DNA from 4 places in the Acidovorax sp. GW823-FHT02H02 genome. Region 4 is predicted to be linked to each of the others. Evidence: predicted binding sites of a transcription regulator. Region 4 holds the regulator's gene; each other region holds the start of a gene.

Region 1 (7,422 bases), on a different contig from region 4:
CCACGCCCGTCCAGAGAGCTCCAACGGGGCCGAACTTTGCGGCGATGTGTGCAGTGTCGTACACCGCCGAGGAAAGGCTGTCGTGGCGCCGTCGGCAGTAGCGACGCCTGCTCACGAGGCCTCCGGTTCGAGGCCGGCCGGCCGCTTTTGGGCTCATCGGCTACGAAGAGCGAGTCGCGTTCCCAATCGGTGCGCGCCAGCCTCGTCCGCAGAGAGCGGTCATCGAGGGCCTCTAGGACTGCGTCAGGTTCTCGTGTGTACATCGTTCTTTTCTATTGGTCATGCGAACACCCCCCCCGGTTTTCTAGGGGATGCCCCCCACATGACTAAGTCGCAAGAGAAGCCGAACATCGGAAATTGCCGGGCGTAGCCGGGCGAAATGACCAGCGAAGGCTAGATCTGCGGCAGCGGACTTGCAGCAGCGCAGTATGCACAACTTCTCGTTACAAGTGCGTCGGTGAGCCGTCATTCGGACCGGGTTCGACGAAGGTCGCGATGCCTCAGCCATTTTTGGCGCCTCATGGACAGCGTTGTGACAACCAAAGCATGCACCTCTCTTGCGAAGCCGAACACTTGCGAACACGCAGATCGACGGAACTGCTGGTCCGCAGCCGACGTTGATGCGCCGCTGAACTCAGGCTTTGAGTTGTTCGATGCCGCTTCGCCGTAACGGCCACCCGTCACCAAATAAGCTATCGCTGACATCTGCAAGGCGCGCGTTGGGCAATGGCAAAAGACTGGAGTTGAAACTCGCCAGCGATGTCTCAGAGCCGGCGAGGGTTTTGGGCCGACCGGTGGCCCAGTAGGTTCTTGTCGAAGGCAATGTACGGTGTCGTAACATCCATAAACGACTGTGCCAATCTGTCGGACCAAATCATCAGAAGTAAAAAGGAAAAGCATGAGACAAGCGCCGGGTTTGAGGTCAGCGGTCGATTTAGCTCGGTTTGGGCCTGCCGAAATTGAAATTGTTAACAATCTTGCGACTATCTGGTTTATCGCTGAGGCGCAAGTACATCAAGCTGGCAAAGCAGCATTCCCTTATGTGTTTCTTAAACCATGTGACGGCTTTAGAGAGAAGTTCAATCTTTTAAGCGATGTTCTCTGTTTGTTTCATCCGTACCCGTCGATCGATTCGCGCGTGCTCGAGGCGATTGAGCGGCTCTTAAAAAAACATCCGCAGCGGCTCGACCACCTGTGCATCGTGCTCGTCACTAATGCCGAGGGTACCTTACTGGAGCGTCCTCGCGAAGGTGACTCCGATCCCCGCGCCGTCGCGCCATTCACTTATCGCGAATTGCGCGGTGGCGTGGCCGGCAAAGAACGACTAATGATCGAACGGTTCGAACAAAGGCTCTTTTCAAAAGACCTTTTTGCGATGTCTTCCGCTCTTAAAAGCGAACGGTTCTTTTTCGGCCGCACGACAGAAATTCAACGTCTGGTTGGTCATTACCAGAGCAACGAGAATAGTACGGTATTCGGGTTGCGTCGAATCGGCAAAACGTCCGTGCTTTGGGCCGTGGTGCGCCACTTGAAAGCGACAGGCGTTGCCGTTGCACTCATCGACGGCAATGACGCGCGATACCACCGCGCGACGTGGAATAAGGCACTGTACAGAGTTAAAGAAGCGATCTTCGCTGTGAATACGCTGAAGGGCGGACACCTTGAGGCCGACTACACCGAAGCAGACGCCACAACCTGCTTCGCCGAAGATCTTCGCATGGCGAAGTACAAGACGACCAAGCCTGTACTGGCAATCTTTGATGAAATACAGAACCTGTGCTTTGACGTGTCCACTAGCGAGGCTTGGTGTTCTGGCAAAGAATCCATTCCGTTTTGGCAGGCGATTAGATCTGTGTACCAACAAAACCAGAATCTTTTCAGCTTCATCCTTGGCGGCACCAACGCTCACATCATCGAGGCCCCACATTCCGCCGATGGTGCGGACAATCCCTTATTCGGTTACGTTGCACCGCACTACCTCGGCTTCTTCAGCTGGCAGGAGGTCAAGGGCATGCTCGAGCACATTGGGGCTTATATGGGCGTGACGTTCGATGAGACCAATTTTCATTACCTCACCGACGATTTCGGTGGTCATCCATTTCTCATTCGTCAGGCTTGCAGCAGACTTTGGGACTTGCAAGCCGCTCCAAACGTACCGCGCCGCGTGCACACCACCCGTGCGTTTTATCAGGCTCACAAAACAGAATTATTCGAGCACACCCGCAATTACATCGCCATGATCCTGGAGGTTTTGACCGAACGCTATCAGCGCGAGTTCGAAATGCTCCGCGTCCTCGCGGCAGGCGATCAAGAGCGTTTCCGGATCTACGCCGAAAGCTCGCCTCGTGATGTATCACACTTGCTCGGCTACGGTTTGATCGAAAAACTGAACGACACCTACACTTTCAGAATCGCCGCCGTTGAAGCAGCGGTGAGAAAAAATGCTAGGGACTTGCTTTGCCCGGACACCGTCGAAGAGCGCTGGGCTTTGCTCAGCCGTGAAAGAAATCAGTTCGAGTTTCGTTTCCGTGACTATCTACGCTCCGCTTTCAAGGTGGCATTCGGCAAGGAAAAGGCCAAGGACGAGGTTATTTCCGCGATGCGGAAGTCAAGCCAGGCAGATGCCGCGAGGAAGCTTGATTACGATCAGATTTTCACTAAGGAATTCTATTTTCTTAATCTTAAAGATCTTACCGTTACGCACTGGGATCGTTTTAAGTTTATGTTCAATGAGGATAAGCAGAGGTTTCAGCAGGCAATGGATTTGAGCAACAGGTTCCGCGCAGACGCGCATGCCAAATCTCTTACAACAGATCAATTCCGCGATGTAATGCCGCAGTTAGTCTGGCTCTCCACTTGCTTTGAAGAAAATTCATGACCATTGAAGCGCGAAGATGCAATTCTTTGCACAAGTGAGACGCCGGCAAGATCGATTTAACCGTTTCTGAGTTGAAATACCCCTGCGTAGAAACACTTCGATCGGGCAACATCAAGTAGGCAAGTCTCTCTGATGGTGCCGCCCGCACAGCTTTGATGCGGCTTCAAAACCGGTCCATTAAAAGGTGCGTTGAAGAAGTTGCCCACCGCGTGCTTCGCAGTTGTGGACAACACGCTTCCGGGCTGGTGGACGGCCCAGCGCGTTGTCCACAACCAAGCGCCGTGGACAACCCGTCAAGATGAGCGCACGCGAACGTGCCGTACCTCGCCCATTCCGTGCAAAAAGTGCTTGACTACATTTGATGCGCTTGTTGTGGGGGAACTCCAGCCCTGCGTTCTGCAGTGCCGAGCGCACCCGCTCGCGCGCTTCCTTCACTTCCAGATCGGCCAGGCCGACCAGGGTGAAGCTGGGAAGCCCGTTGGCCAGATGCACCTCGACGGTGACGGAGGGCGCTTCCAGCCCCAGGAGCGCGCGACTTTGCACCAATGCAAGACTCATGAACGGTTTTCTCCCCAGATGGGTGCGGTGGGTGGAGGGTTGTTGTCTGCTGGCGGCGTTGCGCACCAAGGGGGTGCAACGGTGCGGCGCCACTGCCAATGTAAGGGCGAATGCACGCCGTGGGTGCGGACCTTGTCGCCATGGAGATCCGCAACATGGCACGGACCGTGCTTTGCACAACTGTCCCCACTCTTCATTACACCGGAGGAACCATGATCCGCGCATCCATCAAGCTTCTGACCGTTGCCTGTGCTGCAGCCCTGCCGTTGCTGGCCAGTGCCCAGCTCACCGGCAATGTCAGCATGACCAGCAACTACAAGTTCCGGGGGCAGGACCAGGACACCGGCAAGGTCAGCGCCTTCAAGCCCGCGTTGCAGGGCGGTTTCGACTATGCCTTTGGTGACACCGGCTGGTATGTCGGCAACTGGAACTCCAGCGTGAACTGGCTGCCCGGCAATTCCCTGGAATCCGACCTGTACGGTGGCTACAAATTCAAGGCCGGCGAGGTGGACCTGGATGTGGGTGCCCTGAGCTATCTGTATCCCGGCAACACCAGCGGCAACACCACCGAACTTTATGGCGCTGCCACCTATGGCCCGCTCACGGCCAAGTACTCGCACACCGTGTCCAAGGACTATTTCGGCTGGGCGGGCGCCAAGTCCGGCTCGGGCCTGCGGGGGCGCAACACCGGCTACCTGAACGTCGCGGTGGCCCAGGAAGTGATGCCCAAGGTGACGCTGAAGGCAGCGGTGGGCTTTACCCGCTTTTCCGGCGACATCCGGGACAGCGGCGTGCCCAGCTACATGGATTATCAATTCGGTGGCGCCTACGACTTCGGCGACGGTCTGACCCTGGGCGCCGCCATCGTGGGCGCCAACAAGAAAGACTATTTCGGTTCCGTCAACAAAGCCCGCGTGATCGCCACGCTCACCAAAACCCTGTAATTCACAGTGGGCGCGCAGGCGCCCCATCGGAGGAACCCCAAATGAAAATGGTGACAGCCATCATCAAACCCTTCAAGCTCGACGAAGTGCGCGAAGCCCTTTCCGACATCGGGGTGCAAGGCATCACGGTGACCGAGGTCAAGGGCTTCGGGCGCCAGAAGGGCCATACCGAGCTGTACCGCGGCGCGGAGTACGTGGTCGACTTTCTGCCCAAGGTCAAGATCGAGGCCGCCGTGGCCGACGAGCTGGTGGACCGCGTGATCGAAGCCATCGAAGGCGCGGCGCGCACCGGCAAGATTGGTGACGGCAAGATTTTCGTCAGCCATCTGGAGCAGGTGGTGCGCATCCGCACCGGCGAAACCGGCAAGGAAGCCCTTTAAGCGCGCCCCAGGGCCCGCTGCATTCCACAGAGAGAACATGCCATGAAAAAACTGCTTGCCTCCTTCATCCTGGGACTGGGCCTGCTGTCCGCAGGATCGATGTCCCTGGCCCAGGCGCCCGCCCCGGCTGAAACCACCGCTGCCGCTCCGGCGGCAGAAGCCGCGGCGCCCGCCGCCCCCGTGGCTGCGCCGGCCGATGCCGCCGCAGCACCCGCAGCCGCCACTGCCGAGGCCGCCCCTGCAGCACCCGCGCCCAAGCTCGATTCGGGCGACACCGCGTGGATGCTCACCTCCACCCTGCTCGTGATCCTGATGGTCATCCCGGGCCTGGCCCTGTTCTACGGCGGCCTGGCACGCTCCAAGAACATGCTGTCGGTACTGGTGCAGGTGTTCGTGATCTTTGCGCTGATCACCGTGCTGTGGGCCGTCTATGGCTACAGCCTGACCTTTGCCGGCGAGGGCCAGTTCTTCGGTGGCTTCGACAAGCTCTTCCTCAAGGGCATCGCGCCAGACACGCTGTCGGGTCTGCTGCCGACGATTCCCGAATACGTGTTCGTGGCCTTCCAGTCCACCTTTGCCGCCATCACCGTGGCGCTGATCGTGGGTTCGTTCGCCGAGCGCATCAAGTTTGCTGCCGTGCTGATCTTCGCCGTGCTGTGGTTCACCTTCAGCTACATCCCCATGGCCCACATGGTGTGGGGCGGCGGCCTGCTGGGCAAGGACGGCGCGCTTGACTTTGCTGGCGGCACCGTGGTGCACATCAATGCCGGTATCGCCGGCCTGGTGGGTGCCTACATGGTGGGCAAGCGCATCGGTTTCGGCCGCGAAGCGCTCACGCCCCACAGCCTGACGCTGACCATGGTGGGCGCCTCGCTGCTGTGGGTGGGCTGGTTCGGTTTCAACGCCGGCTCGGCCGGCGCCGCCAACGGCGCAGCCGGCCTGGCCTTCATCAACACCATCCTGGCCACGGGCGCTGCCACGCTGTCCTGGCTGGCCGGTGAAGCCCTGCACAAGGGCAAGGCCTCCATGCTGGGTGCTGCCTCGGGTGCGGTGGCGGGTCTGGTGGCCGTCACGCCGGCCGCCGGTTTCGTGGGTCCCATGGGTTCCATCGTGATGGGCCTGATTGCTGGCGTCATCTGCCTGTGGGGCGTGGGTGGCCTCAAGAAGATGCTGGGCGCCGACGATGCGTTCGACGTGTTCGGCGTGCACGGCGTGGGCGGCATCCTCGGTGCCATCCTGACCGGTGTGTTTGCCTCGCAGAACCTGGGCGGCACAGGTGGCCTCGCTCCCGATACCTTTGCCATGGGTGCCCAGGTGTGGATCCAGACCAAGAGCGTGCTGCTCACCATCGTGTGGTCGGGCGTGGTCTCGTTCATCGCTTACAAGATCGCCGATCTGCTCGTGGGTCTGCGGGTATCCGAGGAAGCCGAACGCGAAGGGCTGGACATCACTTCGCACGGCGAAACAGCCTACAACCGCTGATCGCTCCCGCGCTGCGGTGTCTGGTGGCACCGCAGCGCTTGCTGATGGAGGGAGAAACCTCCAGGTCTTGGCCCGCCCTTTCGGCGGGCCTTTTTTCTGGGGGCAAGGCCCTGGTGTGCGCTGTGACCTGCGTGGGGCGCGGGTGGAATGCACGGTCCCTGTTCAAAAAATTCACATGCCCAGGCCGGCATACCCAGGAACAGTGCCGCTACCATGCAGGCCATGGAATTCGCCCTTCGCCAGCTGGTTGACCGTGTCCGCGCCGCCGCCGCCGCGCAAACCCCCCTGCGCATCCGGGGTGGGGGCACCAAGGACTTTCATGGCCTTGCGCTGCGCGGCGAGGTGCTCGATACCCGTGCATTCACCGGCATCGTGGGCTATGAGCCCAGCGAGCTGGTCGTCACGGCGCGCGCGGGCACGCCCTTGTCCGAGCTGGAGGCCGTGCTGGCCGAAAAAGGCCAGTGCCTGCCCTTCGAGCCCCCCCATTTCGGACCGGGTGCCACCGTGGGCGGCATGGTGGCCGCTGGCCTCAGCGGCCCTGCCCGCGCCAGCGTGGGCGCCGTGCGCGATTATCTGCTGGGTGTGGTGCTGCTCAACGGCCGCGCCGAGCTGCTCACCTTCGGCGGGCAGGTCATGAAGAATGTGGCGGGCTACGACGTTTCGCGCCTCATGGCGGGCGCCTGGGGCACGCTGGGCCTGCTCACCGAGGTGAGCCTCAAGGTGCTGCCCGTGGCGCCCGCCGAGGCCACGCTGCGCTTTGAATGCAGCCAGGCCGATGCCCTGCGCCGGCTGCACGCCTGGGGCGGCCTGCCCCTGCCGCTCAACGCCAGCTGCTGGGTAGAGGACGCGGGCGTGGGCACGCTGTTTGTGCGCCTGCGTGGCGCGGTGGCGGCGGTGGATGCGGCCTGCCGCAGCATGGGCGGTACGCGGCTCGACAACGCCACCGTGGCGCCCGACTGGCAGGCCTGCCGCGAGCAGACGCTGCCCTGGTTTTCCGCCCGCCAGGCCCAGCCTGGGCAGGCGCTGTGGCGCCTGTCTGTGCCCGCCACGGCCCCCGTGCTGGCGCTGCCCGAGGGGGCTTCGCCGCTGATCGAATGGCATGGCGCCCTGCGCTGGGTGCAGGCGCCGCTGGCGAAGGGCGATGCGTTGCGCCAAGCCGCCCGGGCTGTGGGTGGAAGTG
Region 2 (7,422 bases), on a different contig from region 4:
CGACGAAGAGGAAATCCGCTACCTCGCTTTTTACGATCCGCTCACGCGCCTGCCCAATCGCCGCCTGCTCAGGGATCGGCTGCAGCAGGCGCTGGCGGCCAGCGCCAGGCACCGGCGCAGTGGTGCCCTGCTGCTGCTGGACCTGGACAATTTCAAGACCCTCAACGAAACCCAGGGCCACGAGCGCGGCGACATGCTGCTGCAGCAGGTGGCCCAGCGGCTGCTCGGCTGCGTGCACGAGGACGATACGGTGGCGCGCCAGGGCGGCGATGAATTCGTGGTGGTGCTGGAAGACCTGGGCAGCAACCCCGAAGAGGCGGCGGCGCGCAGCGAAGAAACGGGCCAGAAAATTCTGGCGGCGCTGCGCGCGCCCTACCCGTTGCACGGTGAGGTCCACCATAGCTCGCTGAGCATGGGAATCACCATTTTCAGCGGCATGCGCGAAACCGTGTACGAGTTGCTCAAGCGGGCGGACCTGGCCATGTACCAGGCCAAATCGGCGGGTCGCGACACCCTGCGGTTCTACGACCCGCAGATGCAGGCCGCCGTGAGCGCAAGGGCGGCCATGGAGCAGGACCTGCGTGCCGGTCTGGCCCAGGGCCAGTTCGAGCTGTATTACCAGGCGCAGACCGAGCAGGGCCGCATCACCGGTGCCGAGGCGCTGCTGCGCTGGCGCCACCCGCAGGGCGGTTTCATCTCGCCCGCCCAGTTCATTCCGCTGGCCGAGGAGTCGGGCCTGATCCTGCCGCTGGGCGAATGGGTGCTCAAGACCGCCTGCGAGCGGCTGGCATTGTGGGCGGCGCAACCGGGTCTGGCTCCGCTGTCTCTGGCCGTCAATGTAAGCCCACGGCAGTTCCATCAGGCCGATTTCGTGCCGCAGGTGCTGGCGGCGCTGGCCGGCACGGGCGCCGAGGGGCATCTCCTCAAGCTGGAGCTGACCGAAGGCCTGCTGCTCGACGATGTGGAAGACACCATCGAGAAAATGGGCCAGCTCAGGGCCTATGGCGTGGGTTTTTCGCTGGACGACTTTGGCACCGGCTATTCGTCGCTGGCTTACCTCAAGCGTCTGCCGCTCGACCAGCTCAAGATCGACCAGAGCTTTGTGCGCGACGTGCTCACCGACCCCAACGACGCGGCCATCGCCCGCACCGTGGTGGCGCTGGCCACCAGCCTGGGCCTGCGCGTGATCGCCGAGGGCGTGGAGACCGAAGCGCAGCGCGAGTTCCTGGCCCGCAACCATTGCCACGCCTGGCAGGGCTTTTTGCTGAGTCCACCACTGCCCGCGGCCGAGTTCGAGGCGCTGGTGCTGCACACCAATGGCCCGGACCTGCCGCAGACGTAGGCGAAGCAGCATCCGTTGCTCCGCTCTCATCCTGCTTTCATCAGAATTGATGGCTGTCAGCGCTTTCTCTATAAGAGCCTGTTCACGATCTCCCAGGGGTCGCGCAGCGGTCTTTGCGGGATGGGATGCAAGGCGCGGTGTGCAGTGGATAGCCCGGCTATCCACAAGCGCCGCAACGCCGCAGACCGCCCGCAAAGACCACTGCCCGATGGGTTGGAGCGAAATCGGGCGACAAGGCCGCCCCGGCTGCTTGCATGGGCACGAGCCCATGCGGCGCACCCGAAGCATCCACTCATCCCGATTGCGCTCCAACGCGATCCCCTGCGAGATCGTGATCAGGCTCTAAGCGCCAGGACCGAATTGGCGCTTTAAAAACAGGACCGGTTTGCTCGTGAGTCCGCCCTGACAGGGTATGGAGAACCGGTCATTGGCCCGCGGGCAGGAAGCGCCCATGAAAAAAGCGCTCGGTGAGCGCTTTTTTACGGGAGCAGGCAAGATATCCGGCCTATTCCCGGGCATCGCCGTGCGTTCAAGCCTTGCGGCGGCGGGCCAGTGCGGCGCCCAGCAGGCCCAAACCCATCAGTGCGATCGAGGCCGGCTCGGGAACTTGGGTGGGATCGCAATGGGCCGTACCCACGATGCAGCCGGCGAGTTCAATGGAGCTGCCCTGGGTTCCAGCGTCTTGAAACTTGGCGGCATAAGGGCTGGTGAATGAAACCCCATTCGTGAGGAAGTTTCCGGCGGTTCCCAGTGTCAGCGCAAAGATATCCTTCTGCCCCTCACCAACGCCCTGGTTACCACCGCCGGAACAGCTGCTGCCGTCCCAAATGCAAAGGTCTACGGTTTGAAAAGACGGGAAGTTGGTGTTGCGTGTGGCATCCCAACCTCCGTTGGCCGACGCGAAATTCAATGTGGGGCTGACGATGTCGATGCCAAACGACATCAGCCGGTTGGTCCCCGGACCGAAGGAGTTGTTCAAGACCTCCACGTCAAAGATTGCTTGCGCTGCTGTCAAAGAGTTGAGCGTGAATTTCACCGTTGCGGAAAGCGTGGCGCCATCTTGGGTCGCTGAATACAGAATCGAACCCGTATCGGCCACGCTGTCGAAGATCATGGCCGCAGCATGGCTGCTGCCCATTCCCATCAATCCCCCGCAAAGGGCAACGGTGTGAAGAAATTTCTGGAGTTTCATGGAGGACATCCTTTGGATTTGCTTGCAGTGACGCACCTCCAGAAAGCATGATGTGTGCCAGATTGAAAATAGACAACAAAATCAAACACTTGGTATCCCAATCTGACAAGTCATCGGATGAAGTGTAAAAAAAATCGACAAACAGGGGCTGGATAGCCCATGGGCCCATGGGCAGGCGCGCGGGGCTGCTCTGCATTCCCAGTCTGCGCAGGCAATGACCCTGTCCCCACAGTGCGGCAACGCCAACCACCTCAGTTAACATTCACCCCTCGAACCGCCCGGCACGCCAGCGCGCCCGGCGGCGGCTGCCGACCGGCCCTGGCGCTTTGTCAGCGGTACGGTGTTACAGGTGATTCGTGCGTCTCAATTCCATCAAACTCTCCGGCTTCAAGTCGTTCGCTGAACCCACCAATTTCATGCTGCCCGGTCAGCTGGTGGGCGTGGTGGGGCCGAACGGCTGCGGCAAGTCCAACATCATGGATGCGGTGCGCTGGGTGCTGGGTGAAAGCAAGGCCAGCGAGTTGCGTGGCGAGTCCATGCAGGACGTGATCTTTTCCGGCACCACCACGCGCAAGCAGGCCAGCCGCGCCAGCGTCGAGCTGGTGTTCGACAACTCCGACCACCGTGCGGGCGGCCAATGGGGCCAGTACGGCGAGGTGGCCGTGCGCCGCGTGCTCACGCGCGACGGCACCAGCAGCTATTACCTCAACAACCAGCCCGTGCGCCGCCGCGACGTGCAGGACGTGTTCCTGGGCACGGGCCTGGGGCCGCGCGCCTACGCCATCATCGGCCAGGGCACCATCAGCCGCATCATCGAAAGCCGCCCCGAGGAACTGCGCCTGTTCCTGGAAGAGGCCGCTGGCGTCTCCAAATACAAGGAGCGCCGCCGCGAGACCGAGAACCGCCTGCACGACACGCGCGAAAACCTCACGCGGGTCGAAGACATCCTGCGCGAGCTCAACGCCAACCTCGAAAAGCTCGAAAAGCAGGCCGAGGTGGCCGCCAGATACAACGCGCTGCAGGCCGATGCCACGCTCAAGCAGCACCAGCTGTGGTTCCTCAAGCGTGCCGACGCCGAAGCCGACCAGACCAAGGTGCGCCTCGATGGCCTGCAGGCCGTGAACGACCTCGAATCGCGCATGGCCGACCTGCGTGCCGTGGAGTCCGACCTCGAAACCATCCGCCAGGCGCATTACGCCGCTGGCGACCAGGTCAACCAGGCCCAGGGCAAGTTGTACGAGGCCACGGCCGAGGTGGGCAAGCTCGAAGCCGAGATCCGCTACGTGGTCGAAGGCCGCCAGCGCGTGGAGCAGCGCCTCGTCACCCTGGCCGAGCAGGTCGCCCAGTGGCAAACCCGCAAGGAAGAGGCCGACATCGAGCTTGAAAACCTCGCCGGTGCCGGCGTGGATGCCGAAGAACGCGCCGAGCTGCTGGCCGCCCAGGTCGAAGAGCAGGCCATGCAGCTGCCCGACCTGGAAGAAGCCCTGCGCCAGGCCCAGAGCCGCACGGCCGAGCAGCGCAGCAGCGTGGTGCAGGTACAGCAGCAGATTGGCGTGCTGGCCGCCGAGCAGCGCAGCTTTGACGAGCAAAGCCGCCAGCTCGACGCCCGCTTCGAGCGCCTGCGCACCGATCGCAATGCGCTGGCAGCGCCCGACGAAGCCCGCCTGATCCACCTGCGCGAACAGCTCGAAGAAGCGCAGGAGATCGCCGAAACCACCGAGGCCCGCCTGCACGAGCTGCAGGAGTCCGTGCCCCAGCTCGACGACGACCGCCGTGCGCGCCAGCAGGCCGTGAACACCGAAAGTGCCCGCCAGGCCGACCTGTCCGCGCGCATGGAGGCGCTCAAGGCGCTGCAGGAAAAGATCAAAACCGACGGCAAGCTGCGCCCCTGGCTCGCCAAGCACGGGCTCGATGGCCTGCAAGGCCTGTGGAGCCGCATCCACATCGAACCCGGCTGGGAAAACGCGCTGGAAGCCGCGCTGCGCGAGCGCCTGGGCGCGCTGGAAGTCGGGCGCCTGGACATGGTGCGCGGTTTTCTGGGCTCCGGCGGCAACGACGCGCCGCCCGCGCGCCTGGCCTTCTACAGCGCCCCCGCTGCGGGACACCCCGAGACATCCTCACCCCACGCCCGCCTGTCCGATCTGCTGCGCCTGAACGACGCGGGCCTGCGCGCCGTGCTCACCGACTGGCTGCAGGGCTGTTACACGGCCCCCACGCTGGACGAAGCCCTAAGCCGCCGCACCACGCTGCAACCCGGCGAAATGGTGTTCGTGCCCACCGGCCATGCGGTCAGCGCCCACAGCGTGAGCTTTTACGCGCAGGACTCCGAGCAATCCGGCATGCTGGCCCGCGCGCAGGAGATCGAGCACCTTGAAAAGGAGCTGCGCGCCCAGGCATTGATCGCCGAGGAGTCGCGCACCGCCCTGGTCCGCGCCGAGGCGGCGTATGCCGACGCCTCGCAGCGACTGGTGGCGGCCCGCCGCGAAGCCACCGAAACCCAGAGCCGCGCCCACGAACTGCAGGTCGAAACCCTGCGCCTGACCCAACTGGCCGAGCAGACCCGCGCACGCAGCCAGCAGATCGACGGTGACCTGGCCGAGGTCGAGGCTCAGCTGGCCGACCTGCAGGAGCGCCGCGTGTCCGCCGAAGCGCGCTTTGAAGAACTCGACATGCAGCTGGCCGACAGCCAGGAACGCGAGGCGCAACTGGGCGACCGCGTGATCGAGGCCGAGCGCAAGCTCACCGCCTGCCGCGAGCAGCAGCGCACGCTGGAGCGCCAGGCGCAAGAAGCCACGTTCTCGCAGCGCACGGTGGAGGCACGCCGGGGCGAACTGTCCCGTTCCATCGAAACCGCGACCCAGCAGGCCACAGCCCTGGCCGACGAGCAGCAGCGCGCGCGCGATGAGCTGGCCCGCCTGTCCGACGCCGCCGCTCAGGGCGGCCTGCAGCAGGCGCTCGACATGAAGATGGAGCGCGAAAAAGCCCTCTCAGCCCAGCGCAGCGAATACGACGACCTCACGGCCAAGCTGCGCGCCAGCGACGAGCGCCGCATGCAGCTGGAGCGCGCGCTCGACCCGCTGCGCGCCCGCATCACCGAATTCCAGCTCAAGGAACAGGCAGCGCGCCTGGGCCTGGAGCAGTACACCACCCTGCTGCAGGACGCCCAGGCCGACCTGGAGGCCGTGGCCCAGTCGATCACCGACGGCAATGTGCGCGTGGGCGGCCTGCAAGGAGAAATCGACCGCCTGCACCGCGAGATCGCCGCCCTGGGCGCGGTGAACCTCGCGGCACTCGACGAGCTGAAACTCGCCAGCGAACGCAAGGTGTTCCTGGATGCGCAGACGGCCGACCTCACCGAGGCCATGAACACGCTCGAAGACGCAATCCGCAAGATCGACGGCGAAACGCGCCAGCTGCTCTCGGGCACCTTCGACACCGTGAATGCGCACTTTGGCCGCATGTTCCCCGAGCTGTTCGGCGGCGGCCAGGCCAAGCTCATCATCACCGGCGACGAAATCCTCGATTCGGGCGTGCAGGTGATGGCGCAGCCACCCGGCAAGAAGAACCAGACCATCCACCTGCTGTCGGGCGGCGAGAAGGCCCTGACGGCGATTGCGCTGGTGTTTGCCATCTTCCAGCTCAACCCCGCGCCGTTCTGCCTGCTGGACGAGGTGGATGCGCCGCTGGACGACGCCAACACCGAACGCTATGCCAAGCTGGTCTCCAGCATGAGCCGCGAGACCCAGTTCCTGTTCATCAGCCACAACAAGATCGCCATGGAAATGGCCGAGCAACTGATCGGCGTGACCATGCAGGAGCAGGGCGTCTCGCGCATCGTGGCCGTGGACATGGAAAGCGCCCTCTCCATGGCGAATGTATGAAGCACCCCCTGTGTCGCTTCGCGCCTTGCCCCTCCAGGGTGACGACGCCCTCACTGCGGGGCGGGCCTTGTTCGGCGTCCCTGGCATGGGCTGCGCCAGTTTCATGCGCAGCTGGGTGTGCGCAGCGCAACGGATAGCCGAAAATATTTTCTATGAGCACATTGCAACTGAGTCTGGCCATCATTGGCGGTCTGGTGCTGGCCCTGATCGTGGCCTACAACGCCTGGACCTCGCGGCGCAATGCGCCCAAGCGCGCCTTGCCGCAAGAGCCCGAGCGCACGGCCGAGCCGGTGCTGCGCCAGGAGCCCGCATTCGATGCCGATGCGGCCGCGCCGGTGGATGGCGGCGCGTTCCATGGCCTGGACCGCGGCCCCGATCCTGCCAGCCACACGGTGGATGCCAGCGATGCCATGGAGCTGCCGGTGCCGCCCCTGCTGCACGAGCGCCGCCCGGGGCTGGACCCGCTGATCGACATCATCGCCACGCTGCAGCCCGAGCAATCCGTGTCGGGCGATGCGGCGCTGGCCGCGCTGCCGCCCACGCGCCGCGCGGGCAGCAAGCCCTTTGCCATCGAAGGCCTCAATGAGGCCACGCAGCAGTGGGAAACCCCCGCGCCCGGCCAGCGCTACCAGAGCTTCCAGGCCGGCGTGCAACTGGCCAACCGCACGGGCGCGCTCAACGAGATCGAGTTTTCAGAATTCGTGGTCAAGGCCCAGGCCTTCGCTGATGCCATCAACGCCGCCCCCGACTTCCCGGACATGCTGCAGGAAGTGGCCCGCGCCCGCGAGCTGGACCAGTTCGCCAGCGACCACGACGCCCAGCTCATGTTCGTGCTGCGCGCCCGCCAGGCCGCCTGGAGCCCCGGTTATGTGCAGCAGAACGCCGCCCGCCTGGGCTTTGTGGCCGGCGCCATGCCCGGCCGCCTGGTGCTGCCGGCCGGCATCCAGGGCTTGCCACCCGTGCTCACGCTGGGCTACGACACGCAGGCCGCGTTGGCCGACGACCCC
Region 3 (7,422 bases), on a different contig from region 4:
CAGCAACTCGGCACCAGCCCGGCGCAGGCCGAGAGCGCCGTGGGCGCGGCCCTGCCGCTGCTGCTGGGCGCGCTGGGGCGCAATGCGGCCCAGCCCCAGGGCGCGATGGACCTTTTTGGTGCCTTGCAGCGCGACCACAGCGGCGGCCCCGACCTGGGCGGCCTGCTCGGTTCGCTGCTGGGCGGTGGTGCAGGCAGTGGCGGCGGCCAGCCCGATGGCGCGGCCATCCTGGGCCACATCTTCGGTGGCAACCAGCAGCGTGCCGAGGCCGGCCTGGGCCAGGCCACGGGGCTGGGGGCGAACGCCGGGCAGTTGCTGCAGATGCTGGCGCCCATCGTGATGTCGTTCCTGGCGCAGCGCATGAGCGCGGGTGGCATGGACGCTGGCGGCCTGGGTCAGGCGCTGGGCCAGGAGCCGGCGCGCGTGCAGCAGCAGGGCGGCCTGGGTGGCGGCCTGCTGGGCAGCCTGCTCGACCAGGACGGTGACGGCCAGGTAGGGCTGGGCGACCTGCTCAAGATGGGCAGTGGCCTGCTGGGCGGGCGGCGCTAGGGCGCCACCCATCTGCTCTGCTTTTGAGCACTATTGGCGCTTTATGGGCAAGCAATTTTGCCCAATATGGCTTCAAAATAATGGGCAACGCCAAGCCGGTCCGCGGCGTTGCCAGATGCCGCCAGGCAGGGCACTTGACGCTGCCGGTGTTGCGCACAAGGCAGGATGCGTTGAAACTCTTTCACGTCCGCCATCATTTTTGCAGGGAGGCCCTTCATGACAGCCGTTGCTGAAATTCTCAAATCCAAGAGCGACCACACCGTTTACGCCATCGCACCGCAAGACTCGGTGTTCGATGCGCTCCAGCGCATGGCCGACAAGCGCATCGGGGCGCTGCTGGTGATGGAGGGCGACACCATCGTCGGCATCGTCACCGAGCGCGATTACGCCCGCAAGATCGCCCTGCTGGGGCGCAAGTCCACCGCCACGCTGGTGCGTGATGTCATGACGACGGCGGTGATGTATGTGGGCCCCACCCAGACCAGCCAGGAGTGCATGGCGCTCATGACCGAAAACCGCCTGCGCCACCTGCCTGTGGTCGATGGCGACAAGCTGGTGGGGCTGATCTCCATTGGCGATCTGGTCAAGGACATCATTTCCGAGCAGAAATTCATCATCGAGCAGCTCGAGCACTACATCACCGGCGGCGGCCGCTGAACGCCAAATGCCCCGGCTGTGAGGCCGGGGCATTTGGCGTGCGCAGGGTGGGGTCAGGCCGCTTTCTCCACATGCCCCTGGCGGGTGTACAGAAAGTCGATCACGGCCTTGCGGCAGTGCACATAGCGCGGGTCTTCTGCCAGTTCCACGCGCTTGCGCGGGCGCGGCAGGTCCACATGCAGCACCTCGCCAATGGTGGCGGCCGGGCCGTTGGTCATCATCACGATCTTGTCGGACAGCAGCACCGCCTCGTCCACGTCGTGCGTCACCATCACCACGGTGCTGTGCGTGCGCGCCACGATCTCCAGCAGCTCGTCCTGCAGCTTGGCGCGGGTGAGGGCGTCGAGCGCGCCAAAGGGCTCGTCCATCAGCAGCACCTGGGGTTCCATGCACAGCGCCCGTGCAATGCCCACGCGCTGCTTCATGCCGCCCGAGATCTCGCCGGGGCGCTTTTGCGCCGCGTGCGTGAGGCCCACCAGTGCCAGCGCCGCATCGGTGCGGGCCAGCAGCTGGGCCTTGCTTTCGGTTTTGCCAAACACGCGCTCCACCGCCAGGTGCACGTTGTCAAAGCAGGTCAGCCAGGGCAGCAGCGAGTGGTTCTGGAACACCACGGCGCGCTCGGGCCCGGGGCCGCTGATTTCCTTGTTGGCGCACAGCAGCGCGCCGTGGGTGGGCGTGGTCAGGCCGGCGATCAGGTTGAGCAGCGTGGATTTGCCGCAGCCCGAATGCCCGATGAGCGCCACGAACTCGCCCTTGGCAATCGTCAGGTGGATATCGCGCAGCGCCGGAAACAGGCCCTTGGCGGTCTTGAAGGTCTGCGCTACGCCCTGGATCTCGATGAACTTGGTGGTCAGCGATGCGTTCATGATTTCACCTCTTCGAACGTGAAGGCCGTGGCCAGCTTGATGAGCGCCATCTCCAGCAGCAGCCCGACGATGCCGATCACGAAGATGGCAATGATGATGTTCTTGACGTTGAGGTTGTTCCACTCGTCCCACACCCAGAAACCGATGCCCACGCCGCCCGTCAGCATCTCGGCGGCCACGATCACCAGCCACGCAGTGCCCACGGCCAGGCGCACGCCCGTCAGCATGTAGGGCAGCACGGCGGGGAACAGGATCTTGGTGGCGATCTTCCACTCGCTCAGGTTGAGCACGCGGGCCACGTTCATGTAGTCCTGCGGCACGCGCTGCACGCCCACGGCGGTGTTGATGACCATGGGCCAGATCGAGCAGATGAAGATGGTCCAGATGGCGGCCGGGTTGGCCCCCTTGAACACCAGCAGACCGATCGGCAGCCAGGCCAGCGGCGACACCGGCCGCAGCAGGCTGATCAGCGGGTTGAACATGCGCGACAGGAAGGCAAAACGCCCGATGACAAAGCCCGCCGGAATGCCCACCAGCGCCGCCAGCCCGAAGCCCACCGCTACGCGCTGCAGCGAGGCCAGCACGTTCCAGCCCACGCCCTGGTCGTTGGGGCCGTTGCGGTAGAACGGGTTGCTGAACACTTCCAGCGCCTGCAGCCAGGTTTCGTGCGGCGTGGGGATGCTGCGGCCCGTGCTGGCCGACACCAGCGCCCACAGCCCCACCAGCAGCCCCAGGCCCAGCACGGGCGGCAGCACCGTCAGCCAGAAGCTGCGCGAGAGGGCGGCCCAGTCGCGCGCGGGCTTGGGCGTTGGCGGGTTGGTGGGCTGAGAGGTTTTGGGGGTTTTGGCGCCCGTAGATAAAACGCTATTTGCTATTGTTTTGGTAGCTTCTGGCGCGGACTCCCGCGGGGCATGAAAAACGGCACTGACCATGGTGATCTCCGGTTGTTCAGGCCTGCTCAGGCCTTGATCTTGAAGCCGTCGGCATACCTGGCGGGGTCTTTGCCGTCCCACACCACGCCGTCGATCAGCTTGCTCGTGCGCAACACGTCCTTGGGCACATTGACCTTCATGGCGCTGGCGACCGATCTGTACAGGTCCACCTGGTTCACCTGCTTGGCCACGGCCAGGTAATCGGGGTGGCTCTTGAGCAGGCCCCAGCGCTTGTGCTGCGTGAGGAACCACATGCCGTCCGACAGGTAGGGGAAGTTCACCGCGCCGTCGTTGAAGAACTTCATGTGGTTCGGGTCGTCCCAGGTCTTGCCCTGGCCGCCACCCACGCCGTTGCTGTAGCGGCCCAGGATGCGCTGGTTGATCGCGTCCACGCTGGTGTTCACGTAAGCCTTGCCGGCAATGGTTTCGGCCATCTTCATCTTGTTCGACAGGCTTGCATCGATCCACCGGCTGGCTTCCAGCACCGCCATCATCACGGCGCGCGTGGTGTTGGGGTACTTCTTCACAAACTCTGCCGTGGTGCCCAGCACCTTCTCGGGGTGGTCGCGCCAGATGTCCTGCGTGGTGTTGGCCGTGATGCCGATGCCGTCCATGATGGCGCGGTGGTTCCAGGGCTCGCCCACGCAAAAGCCGTCCATGTTGCCCACGCGCATGTTGGCCACCATCTGCGGCGGCGGCACGGTGATGAGCTTGGCACCCGACACCGGGTTGATGCCTGCCGCCGCCAGCCAGTAGTGCATCCACATGGCGTGTGTGCCCGTGGGGAAGGTGCCGGCAAAGGTGTACTCGCGCTTCTCCCGGGCCATCAGCGCTGAGAGCGAGGGGCCGTCCACCGCGCCCTTGTCGGCCAAGGCCCTGGACAGCGTGATCGCCTGGCCGTTGTGGTTGAGGGACATGAGCACCGCCATGTCCTTCTTGGGGCCCGCCGTGCCCAGGTGCACGCCGTATACCAGGCCATAGAGCACATGGGCAAAGTCCAGCTCGCCGTTCACCAGCTTGTCGCGCACACCGGCCCAGCTCGCCTCCTTGGTGGGGATGATGGTCACGCCGTACTTCTTGTCGAAGCCCAGCACCGAGGCCATCACCACGCTGGCGCAGTCGGTCAGCGGAATGAAGCCGATCTTGACCTCTTTCTTCTCGGGTGCATCCGAGCCTTGGGCGTGGACCAGGGCGCGCAGCGCGGGGCTCACCCCCACGGCGCCCACGGTGGCGGCCTGCAGCACGGTGCGGCGGTTGAGGCGGGTTTTGAGCAGATCGGTCATGGTGCTTCCCTTGTGACGTGACAAACAAAAAAGGCGTCCTCACGCCGCGCCTGGCTGCGTCATGCAGCTGTGCGCGGGTGGGGACGCCTTTGTCCGGTTTCTGGCCGCATCCGCCCGCCGTTGGGCAGAGCCGCCATTGCAGACCTGTGAAGGTCTTGCATGATGCATTGCAAGCCCTGTGCCAGCTAGTAGAAGTGATTTTTGCTATTGAATGATGAGCGTACTACGAAGTATTTACGGGTGCTACAGGTTTTGTTGCTGAAAGAGACCGGGGGCGGCAGTGCACCGGTGTTGTGCGGCGCACCATCAGGGCGCGGGGAGCTGAGGGCTGAAAACGGTCACGATCTGCCGTTCGTGACTGATCGGTTTCTGACGCAGCTCTATGCACTCAATCCACAGTCCCAGTTCGCGGCGTGAACGTAGGCCAGCGGTTGTAGCCGACTTCAGGATCGTTGGCCCGCAGCGTCTGGACGAAGTGAACCTCCATGCTATTGATCTCCGCCCTTGTCGCAGTCTTCGACTCCCACAAGATGTCTCGGGTGACCGTGAAGCTCTTCCGCAGTACTGGGGAGTGAATCGTCAAGGCGCAGCCTTTCACGCACATGAGAACGACTTTTCGGCTCTGTCAAAGACTGCCCTTTGCGGAGCAGAAAGGCAGCTTAGCTGACAGAGAATTAGCTCGCAGTAATCCGTTCCCTGGCGAGCCGGGTGCCTGCAGCAAGCGCCTGCAGCTTTCGCCAGGCCACGTCCCGATCCATCGGAGCCAAGCCACAGTTCGTACACGGGAAAAGTCTCTCCTTGGGCACGAACTGCAGGGCTCGGCCGATAGTGTCAGCCACTTCTTCGGGTGTTTCTACTTCATCGCTCGCCACATCGATCACACCGACCAGTACGTCCTTACCTGGTAGCAGTGCCATGAGGTCGGGAGGTACATGAGAGTGGATACATTCCAAGCTCACCTGATCAATGCTGCTGCGGGCGAGCGCAGGAAACACCGTCTCATACTGGCGCCATTTCTCGCCCAGTGTGCTCTTCCAGTCAGTGTTGGCCTTGATGCCGTAGCCGTAGCAGATGTGTACCGCCGTTGTACACGTCAGCCCCTGCGCCGCTCTTTCAAGCGCCTTCACGCCCCAGTCGGCTGCATCCTTCATGTAAACGTTGAAGGCAGGTTCATCGAATTGGATGATGTCTACTCCGTCGGCTTGCAGCGCGAGAGCTTCTTGGTTGAGCAACTCGGCAAATGCAAAAGCCAACTTCACTTTGTCACCATAGAAACGGTCGGCGACCGTGTCTACGATGGTCATCGGACCAGGTAGCGTGAATTTCAGCTTCTTTTTGGTATGAGCACGCGCGAGTTGAGCTTCGAAGGCATGCACACGGCCCTTCAATCGCAGGGCAGCCACCACCTGCGGCACCATAGCGTCGTACCGGTTATCGCGTATGCCCATCTTCACTTTGTTGTCGAAGTCGATGCCTTCGACTTGTTCGAGGAAGCCGTGCACGAAATGCTGGCGCGATTGCTCACCGTCGCACACGATATCCAGACCCGCGTCCTCCTGGGCTTTGATCCAAAGCAGGGTCGCATCGGCTTTGGCTTGGAGCAACGCATTGCCTTCGGCCCTCCACTGAGGCCAAAGTTTGTGGGTTTCTGCGAGCCAGGCCGGTTTCGGCAAACTACCGGCGATCGAAGTTTCAAACATCAAAAATTCCTTCTGACAAAAAAATGGACAGACATAGGTGAGTCAACCGGTTTAGCGAGAACAGCCAATCCATGGTTTTTCTTGGGAAACAAAGCATGAAGAATCAACCGAAAGAGCGGTCAGCTCGCAGAGCTGGCAGTCCATCGATGCAGGACAGAACCGTACGGCTTGATGAAGTGCTCCTCAGCAAACTTGCCTTGCTGGACCGCAAGTTGACTGCGCTCTTCACGGTCGTAGACGATTTGCGTCGACGAGTAGTCCTGGTTGGTGAGGCTCGGCTGATAGAAGTTACCGGCGGCAGAGTTGGCGTTGTAGATCTCGGGCCGATAAATCTTCTGAAAGGTTTCCATGGTGCTGATGGTGCCGATCAGCTCAAGATTCGTGTAGTCGTCCAGAAGATCGCCGTAAAAGTAGAACGCTAACGGCGCGACGCTGTTTGGAGGCATGAAGAAGCGAACTTGCATACCCATTTTTTCAAAGTACCGGTCGGTCGCTGAAAGTTCGCTCTGTTGATACTCAACGCCCAGTACCGGGTGCTGATTTCCATTCCGCTGGTAACGTTTGCTGGTCGATACACTGATGCAGATGACAGGTGGCTTGCCTAAGTGCGCTTTGTAAGTGACCGAACTGACAAACTGTTTGAACAGCTTTCCATGCAATTCACCAAAACCTTCAGGAACACCGAATTGCGCCCGATCAGCGTTGTAGCCGGGAAGCAGGATGCTGAAGTCGTAATCGCGGACGTAGGAAGAAAAGTTGTTCCCAACGATCCCATCGATGCGTTTTCCCGTCTTCTTGTCGAGAATGCTGGTTTTCAGCACTTCAATCAACGGAAATGAAGCATTGCTAATGCTGGAAGCCATGCTCATCTCTACGGAGATGATCTCCAGTTCGACAGAGTAGCGATCTCCTGTCGCATTGTCCCAATGCGCTAGCTCATTAAAACGGTTGTTGATCATCCTCAGCGTGTTGCGCAAATTCTGCTGGCGACTCTTTCCCCGTGCCAGGTTGGCAAAGTTGGTGGTGATGCGCGTGCTGTCTGATGGGATGTAGTTTTCATCGAAAAGGATGCTCTTGAGTTCAAAGCGGAGTTCTTCGTTCATGGCGATTGCGTCTGGAAGTTGTTAGGTTGGCCAAGTCGTGAATCAGGCCACGTGCGCTTCAATGGTCAGGCGGGGCAAGGCGTGGCGCGCCAATGTCACCAACGGCATTGCCCGCTCGACCGCGAGCCTGGCCCGTTCGAGCAAGGCCCCGTTGCGTAGGCGGCCTTCCGCAAAGTCCTTGTCGGTTGCGTAAACACCTAGCGGCATCGTGCGCGTCTGGAAAAAGCTGAACAACGGGCGCAATTGATGGTCGATCACCAGGGCATGGCGCTCACTACCACCGGTGGCTGCTAGTAGCACTGGTTTGTCGATCAATGCATCCTGATCGATGA
Region 4 (7,422 bases):
ACCGCCAACGGTGATGTGGAGGACTACGACAACATCCGCCAGTTCGCCGTGGCCTACCTGCGCAACGAGCAGGACAAGGACCTGCAGGCTTTCGCCCTGCACTTCGACGAGTATTACCTCGAATCGAGCCTGTACACCAGCGGCCGCGTCGAGGCCACGGTGAACAAGCTCGTCGCCAACGGCAAGACCTACGAGCAGGACGGCGCGCTGTGGCTCAAGAGCACCGACTACGGCGACGACAAGGACCGCGTCATGCGCAAGCAGGACGGCACCTTCACCTACTTCGTGCCCGACGTGGCCTACCACATCGCCAAGTGGGAGCGCGGCTTTACCAAGGTCGTCAACATCCAGGGCACGGACCACCACGGCACCATCGCCCGCGTGCGCGCCGGCCTGCAGGCGGCCGATGTCGGCATTCCCCAGGGCTACCCCGACTATGTGCTGCACACCATGGTGCGCGTGGTCAAGGGCGGCGAGGAGGTCAAGATCAGCAAGCGCGCGGGCAGCTACGTCACGCTGCGCGACCTGATCGAGTGGACCAGCAAGGACGCCGTGCGTTTCTTCCTGCTCAGCCGCAAGCCAGACACCGAGTACACCTTCGATGTGGACCTGGCCGTGGCGCAGAACAACGACAACCCGGTGTACTACGTGCAGTACGCGCATGCGCGCATCTGCTCGGTGCTGCGCGCCTGGCAGGAGGCGGGCGGTGGTGATGTGGCTGCGCTCAAGGATGTGGACTTGTCGGCGCTGGAAGGCCCGCAGGCCCAGGCGCTGATGCTGCAGCTGGCCAAGTACCCCGAGATGCTCACGGCCGCTGCCGAGGGCGAGGCGCCGCACGACGTGACCTTCTACCTGCGCGACCTGGCCGCCAGCTACCACAGCTATTACGATGCCGAGCGCATCCTGGTGGACGACGAGGCCGTGAAGAAGGCGCGCCTGGCCCTCGTCGCCGCCACCGCGCAGGTGTTGCACAATGGCCTGGCCGTGCTGGGCGTATCGGCTCCAGCCAGAATGTAAGCAGTTACTACCATGAAGAAAAAACAGACGGGTGGCACCATCATCGGGTTCATCGTCGGGGTCGTCGTGGGCCTGGGTGCCGCGCTGGCCGTGGCCGTGTATGTGACCAAGGTGCCTGTGCCTTTCCTGAACAAGGGCGGCCTGCGCGGCGTGGACCAGGATGCCGCCGAGGCACAGAAGAACAAGAACTGGGACCCGAACTCGCCGCTCTACGGCAAAAACCCCGCGCGCCCGCCTGCTCCGGCCGCAGCCGCAGCCGCGTCGGCCAGTGCCAACGGCACGGCCCCGGCCGCTGAGGCCACCGCTGCGCGCACACCGGCCAGCAAGCCTGCAACGGCCGAGGCCAAGTCCGCCACGAAAGCTGACGCCAAGCCTGCCGCCTCGGCGGACCCGCTGGGCGACCTGGCCAAGGCCAAGTCGGCGGCGGTCGATCCGTTTGACTATTTCGTGCAGGCCGGGGCGTTCCCTACCCAGTCGGGGGCCGATGCGCAGCGCGCCAAACTGGCCATGCTGGGCTGGGAAGCCCGCGTGAGCGAGCGCGAACAGAATGGCCGCACCATGTACCGCGTGCGCGTGGGGCCGTTTGCCAAGCGCGACGACGCCGAGCAGCTGAAGGAAAAGCTGGAAGGCGCCGGCGTCGAGTCCGCGATGGTGCGTGTCCAGCGCTAGGATGTCCATCGCCATCGTCTGAACTTTTTCGTGGGGGCGTTCTCACACCCCCAGACCAGAACAAGGAGTGTCCACGTCATGAAACGCCGCGAGTTTTCCCTGTCCACCGCTTCGGTGGTTGCCGCTTCCGCCCTGACCCTGCCGCTGGCCACGCCAGCCATGGCGCAGGCGCGCCAGTTCAAGGAGGGCAAGGACTACACCAGGCTCGCCAAGCCCCTGACGCCGGATGCCCCCGCCGGCAAGGTCGATGTGATCGAGTTCTTCTGGTACAGCTGCCCGCACTGCAACTCCTTTGAGCCGGCGCTCGATGCCTGGGTCAAGGCAGCCCCCAAGGATCTGAGCATCCGCCGCATTCCCGTGGCTTTCAATGCCAGCTTCGTACCCCAGCAAAAGCTGTATTTCACGCTCGAAGGCATGGGCAAGCTCGACACCTTGCACGCCAAGGTGTTCCGCGCCATTCACGTCGAAAAACTCAAGCTGGCCAAGGACGAGGACATCTTCGCCTGGGTGGCCCAGCAGGGTGTGGATGCCGCCAAGTTCAAGGAGGTCTACACCTCCTTCACGGTGTCCAGCCAGGTGCGCCGCGCCTCGGCGCTGCAGGAGGGTTATGGCGTGGAAGGCGTTCCTTCGATGGGCGTGGCCGGCCGGTTCTATACCGATGGCACCATGGCCGGCAGCATGCAGACCGTGCTGCAGGTGGTGGAGTATCTGGCGGGCGTGGCGCGCAAGGGCTGATGCCGCATTCGCCACCGTGCGAGAGGCCCGCGTTTGCGGGCTTTTTCATGGGCGCTGGCGCTGTGCGTGGCTACAATGAAGGCAAGATTTGTGCCTCATGAAAAAAAGATACCTCCCGATCCTGCTGCTCTCGGCCCTGGCTTGTGCCCCTGGCGTGGGCCATGCCGAAAAGGCTGATCGCAACAAGCCCATGAACATCGAGTCCGATGCGCTGCGCCACGATGAGCTCAAGCAGACCAGCGTGTTCACGGGCCGGGTGGTCATGACCAAGGGCACCATCGTGCTGCGCGGTGCACAACTGGATGTACGCCAGGATGCCGATGGCTACCAGTACGGCGTGGTGACGGCAGAGCCCGGCAAGCGCGCGTTCTTCCGGCAAAAACGCGACAGCTTGGCCGGCGCCCCGGACGAGTTCATCGAAGGGGAGGGCGAGGTCATCGAATACGACGGCCGTGCTGACAATGTGCGCTTCATCACCCGTGCCGAAATGCGCCGCTACCGGGAATCGGTGGTGACCGATGAGGTCTCGGGCGCCGTCATCGTCTACAACAACCTCACCGATGTGTTCACTGTCGATGGGCAAAAGAAATCGCCCGCCAGCACAGCGGGGGATGCACCCGCCCCCGGCGGGCGCGTGCGCGCCGTGCTGTCGCCCAAGGAGCAACCTCCTGCCGCTACCCCAGCCCCTGCTGCCAGCGGGCCGGTGCTGCGCCCCAGCAACACCCTCGGCGGCGCAAGCAAGTGAGTGCAGCGACCGTGAACACAAGCCCTGACACCCAGGCGGGCAGCCGCCTGGAAGTTGCGCACCTCGAAAAGTCCTATGGCAGCCGCAAGGTCGTCAAGGATGTGTCGCTGGTCGTGCAAAAGGGCGAGGTGGTGGGCTTGCTCGGTCCCAATGGCGCGGGCAAGACCACTTCGTTCTACATGATCGTGGGCCTGGTGCGCTGCGATGGCGGTGACATCCGCATCGATGGCCACTCGGTTGCGGACATGCCCATCCACCGGCGCTCGCGTCTGGGGCTGTCCTATCTGCCGCAAGAGGCGTCGATCTTTCGCAAGCTGAACGTCGAGGAAAACGTGCGCGCCGTGCTGGAGCTGCAGCGGGGCGACGACGGCAAACCGCTCGCCCGGAAGGAGATCGAAGCACGCCTCACAGCCTTGCTGCAGGAGTTGCGCGTGGACCATCTGCGCGATTCGCCGGCCCTGGCCCTGTCGGGCGGCGAGCGCCGCCGGGTCGAGATCGCCCGCGCGCTGGCCACCCAGCCGCGCTTCATCCTGCTCGACGAGCCCTTCGCCGGCATCGACCCGATTGCCGTCATCGAGATCCAGCGCATCATCGGTTTCCTGAAGGCGCGCGGCATCGGTGTGCTGATCACCGACCACAACGTGCGCGAAACGCTGGGCATCTGCGACCACGCCTTCATCATCAGCGACGGCCATGTCCTGGCCCAGGGCACGCCGTCCGAAATCGTTGACAACGCCGAGGTGCGTCGCGTCTATCTCGGCGAACACTTCCGGATGTGAGCATGGCCCCCACGCTTCCTCATTTCGTGTGGTCGCTGCCCCCCCAGGGGCACCGGCCCGCCTTCGGGCGGCCGGGCGACGGGCTGATTGGTGCCCTTGCGTTGGCAGTGGCATGAAGCCCGGCCTTTCGCTGCGCGTTTCGCAGCACCTGTCGCTCACGCCGCAGTTGCAGCAATCGATCCGGTTGTTGCAGCTGTCGACGCTGGAGCTGTCGCAGGAAGTCGAGCAGATGCTCGACGAGAACCCCTTTCTGGAGCGCACGGCCGATGAAGCGCCGCGCGAGGAGTTTGGCCTGGAAGCCGCCGACACGCCCGCACAGGCCGACGACTACAGCGCGGACGACGCTCTTTTTTCAGGGGCTGCCAGCGCAGGCAACACAAGCGCTGAAAACCCAAATGATGCTGAAACGGCCAGCGCCGGTGCGGACGAGCCCGACTGGAGCGGCGACGGCACGGTGGAAATGGCGCCCAATGACGCCGAGTGGGGCGGCGATGCGCCCGCCCGCAACCGCAACGACGCCGAAGGCGACGAGGCCGACGCCACCGAACTGGCCCGCTCGCAGGAATCACTGACGGCCTTCCTGCACCGCCAGGCGCTGGCGCTGCGCCTGTCCGAGCTCGACCGCGCCGCGCTGCGCTTTCTCATCGAATCGCTCAACGATGACGGCTACCTCGAAGAGCCGCTCGAAGAGCTCGCCATCGGCCTGGCCGGGCCCGACGACCTGGAGCAGATCGAAGAACTGGTGCACCGCTTCACGGTGGCCCAGCACCTGCTGCAAAGCCTGGAGCCTGTGGGCGTGGGCGCGCGCGGCCTGGCCGAGTGCCTGACCTTGCAGCTCAAGGCCCTGGCCGCCGACGAAGACAGCGAGATCGACCCCGATACCGTGCAGACCGCGCTGCGCATCTGCCAGCAGCCGCTGGAGATGCTGGCCCGCCGCGACATCCGGCGCCTGACGCAGCTGTGCGGCGATGGCGAAGAGCGCACGCGTGCCGCCATGGCGCTGATCGCCCGCCTGGAGCCGCGCCCCGGCCGCCGCTTTGCCGATGTGGAGCGCAACATCATCGTGCCCGACGTCATCGTGCGCAAATCCGGGCGCGCCAATGGCGGGGGCCAGCAGAACTTCATCGTGCAGCTCAACCCCGACGTCATGCCGCGCCTGCGCGTGCACGACATCTACGCCGGCGCCCTGCGCGGCCACAAGGGTGGCGAGGGCCACCAGGGCATGCAGCAGCGCCTGCAGGAGGCGCGCTGGTTCATCAAGAACATCCAGCAGCGCTTCGACACCATACTGCGCGTCTCGCGTGCCATCGTGGAACGGCAAAAGAACTTCTTCACCCATGGCGAGCTGGCCATGCGCCCGCTGGTGCTGCGCGACATCGCCGACGAGCTGGGGCTGCACGAGTCCACCATCAGCCGCGTGACCACCGCCAAGTACATGGCGACGCCGATCGGCACCTACGAGCTCAAATACTTCTTTGGCTCCGGCCTGGGCACCGAAACCGGCGGCAACGCATCGAGCACGGCGGTGCGCGCGCTGATCAAGCAGTTCGTGGCGGCCGAAAGCCCCGCCAAGCCGCTGTCCGACAGCCAGATCGCCGAAATGCTCAAGGAGCAGGGCATCGAGTGCGCGCGCCGCACCGTGGCCAAGTACCGCGAGGCGCTCAAGATCGCGCCGGCCAATCTGCGCAAGGCGCTGTAGCCTTTGTGGGCGCGCGCGCCTGCCGCAGCGTGCCCTGTTGGCTGTTTTTTCACCCATCACCCCGCTTTCCACGCCATGGCCCGCATCGTCTTCGACCTTCCCGCGCATTTCGGCTTTGCCACCGAGCTGCAGATCTACATCAGCCACGTCAACCAGGGCGGTCACCTGGACAACGCGCAGTTGCTCACCCTGGTGTCCGAAGCGCGGGTGCGCTTTTTTCAGTCCTTGGGCTACCCCGAGGCGGATGTGGGTGGCCTGTCCATCGTGGTGGGCGATATCGTGGCGCAGTACAAGTCCGAAGGTTTCCATGGCGAAACCATGCGGGTGGAGATGGCGCCGGCGGACTTCAACCGCTACGGCTTCGACCTGGTGTTCTGCATGACCGAGACCACCTCGGGCCGCGAAGTGGCGCGCGGCAAGATCGGCATTGTCTTCATCGGCAAGGCCAGCCGCAAGGTCGCCCCCATCCCGGACTCCATCCGCCAGCTGCTGCTGGCCCGCGCGGGTGAGCCCGGTTCCCCCGCCGTGCCCGAGCGCGTATCCTCCCCATCGACATGAACCACCTCCAACTTTTTCTCCCTTGCGCCGCTGGCGTCGAGGGCTACCTGGCCGACGAGGTGCACGCCATCACCGGCCTCACCGGGCAAGACCTGCTGGTGGGCCGGGGAGGTGTGCTGCTGCGCGCCTCGTGGCGCCATGCGCTGCTGCTCAACCTGCACAGCCGCCTGGCCCAGCGTGTGCTGGTACAGCTGGCGCACCGGCCCTACCGTTCCGAGAACGACCTCTATGGCATGGCCAGCGACGTGGCCTGGGAGATCTGGTTCACCACGCGCCAGACCTTCAAGGTCGAGGTGACGGCGCAGCACAGCCCGCTGCAAAGCCTCAATTTTGCGGGCCTCAAGGTCAAGGATGCCGTGGCCGACCGCTTCCGCCACAAGAGCGGCGTGCGGCCCGACGTGAATACGCAGTGGCCCGACGTGCGCATCCACCTGCACCTGACCACCGACGAGGCCACGATCTACATCGACACCTCGGGCGAGCCGCTGTTCAAGCGCGGCTGGCGCGAGGACAAGGGCGACGCCCCGCTGAAGGAAACCCTGGCCGCCGCCATGATCGCCGCCAGCGGCTGGGACCCGCTGGGCGACAACCCCCAGCCCCTGTACGACCCCTGCTGCGGCAGCGGCACCATCGTGGTCGAGGCCGCGCAGATCGCCTGCCGCATCCCGGCCGGCATGCTGCGCCGCTTTGCGTTCGAGAAACTGCTGCCGTTCCAGGCCCATGTCTGGACTGCTATCAAAAACGAGGCTGAAGGCGCCATACAGAAAAGCGCCGTGCCCATTTTTGGCAGTGATGTCGCCTTCCGCATGGTCGATTTTGCCCAGCGCAATGCCGAGCGCGCCGGCGTGGCCGATGCCGTGCAGCTGCGCGGTGGCGATGCCCTGCAGCGCATGCCGCCCTGCGAGCAGCCCGGCGTGATGCTGCTGAACCCGCCCTACGGCGAGCGCATCGCTGCCGCCGGCACGGCGGGCCGCAACGCCAGTGAGCGCGCGGCCGACCGCGCCCAGGGCCTGGCCGTGGGCCGCGAAGAGGCGCACACCGACGATGGTGGCGAGTTCTTCAGCCAGCTCGCCGCGCACTGGAAGAAGAACTACGCCGGCTGGCAGGCCTGGATGCTCACACCCGACCTCAAACTGCCCGGCAAGATGCGCCTGAAGGAATCGCGCCGCGTGCCGATGTGGAACGGCCCCATCGAATGCCGGCTGTTCCGCTTCGACATG

Evidence for each region. Region 4 encodes sigma-54, which starts transcription at its own class of promoters, with help from an activator protein. Its sites were predicted from a motif close to TGGCANGNAANCTGCTTT; they were not measured.
Region 1: a site for sigma-54 is predicted at 3,593-3,610, ahead of AC1RDS_RS08825 (TorF family putative porin). Genes of this name have one in related genera too.
Region 2: a site for sigma-54 is predicted at 2,577-2,594, ahead of AC1RDS_RS16370 (cistern family PEP-CTERM protein). Genes of this name have one in related genera too.
Region 3: a site for sigma-54 is predicted at 4,454-4,471, ahead of AC1RDS_RS01135 (CmpA/NrtA family ABC transporter substrate-binding protein). Genes of this name have one in related genera too.

The regions. Positions count from the first base shown of each region.
Region 1 is NZ_JBXAJH010000006.1:139,167-146,588, reverse strand. It holds gene AC1RDS_RS08835 (ATP-binding protein) at 899-2,878, shown strand; partial or broken gene AC1RDS_RS08830 (magnesium chelatase domain-containing protein) at 3,224-3,436, opposite strand; gene AC1RDS_RS08825 (TorF family putative porin) at 3,649-4,380, shown strand; gene glnK (P-II family nitrogen regulator) at 4,422-4,760, shown strand; gene amt (ammonium transporter) at 4,803-6,242, shown strand; gene glcE (glycolate oxidase subunit GlcE) at 6,456-7,422, shown strand, end outside.
Region 2 is NZ_JBXAJH010000016.1:23,198-30,619, forward strand. It holds gene AC1RDS_RS16365 (bifunctional diguanylate cyclase/phosphodiesterase) at 1-1,342, shown strand, start outside; gene AC1RDS_RS16370 (cistern family PEP-CTERM protein) at 1,872-2,534, opposite strand; gene smc (chromosome segregation protein SMC) at 2,891-6,415, shown strand; gene AC1RDS_RS16380 (cell division protein FtsZ) at 6,568-7,422, shown strand, end outside.
Region 3 is NZ_JBXAJH010000001.1:234,391-241,812, reverse strand. It holds gene AC1RDS_RS01160 (DUF937 domain-containing protein) at 1-549, shown strand, start outside; gene AC1RDS_RS01155 (hypothetical protein) at 591-767, opposite strand; gene AC1RDS_RS01150 (CBS domain-containing protein) at 766-1,206, shown strand; gene AC1RDS_RS01145 (ABC transporter ATP-binding protein) at 1,260-2,072, opposite strand; gene ntrB (nitrate ABC transporter permease) at 2,069-3,004, opposite strand; gene AC1RDS_RS01135 (CmpA/NrtA family ABC transporter substrate-binding protein) at 3,031-4,287, opposite strand; gene AC1RDS_RS01130 (methionine synthase) at 4,962-5,987, opposite strand; gene AC1RDS_RS01125 (DUF1852 domain-containing protein) at 6,107-7,090, opposite strand; gene msuE (FMN reductase) at 7,133-7,422, opposite strand, start outside.
Region 4 is NZ_JBXAJH010000014.1:10,682-18,103, forward strand. It holds gene argS (arginine--tRNA ligase) at 1-1,017, shown strand, start outside; gene AC1RDS_RS15035 (SPOR domain-containing protein) at 1,030-1,686, shown strand; gene AC1RDS_RS15040 (thiol:disulfide interchange protein DsbA/DsbL) at 1,765-2,421, shown strand; gene lptA (lipopolysaccharide transport periplasmic protein LptA) at 2,519-3,166, shown strand; gene lptB (LPS export ABC transporter ATP-binding protein) at 3,178-3,945, shown strand; gene AC1RDS_RS15055 (RNA polymerase factor sigma-54) at 4,058-5,644, shown strand; gene AC1RDS_RS15060 (acyl-CoA thioesterase) at 5,720-6,202, shown strand; gene AC1RDS_RS15065 (THUMP domain-containing class I SAM-dependent RNA methyltransferase) at 6,199-7,422, shown strand, end outside.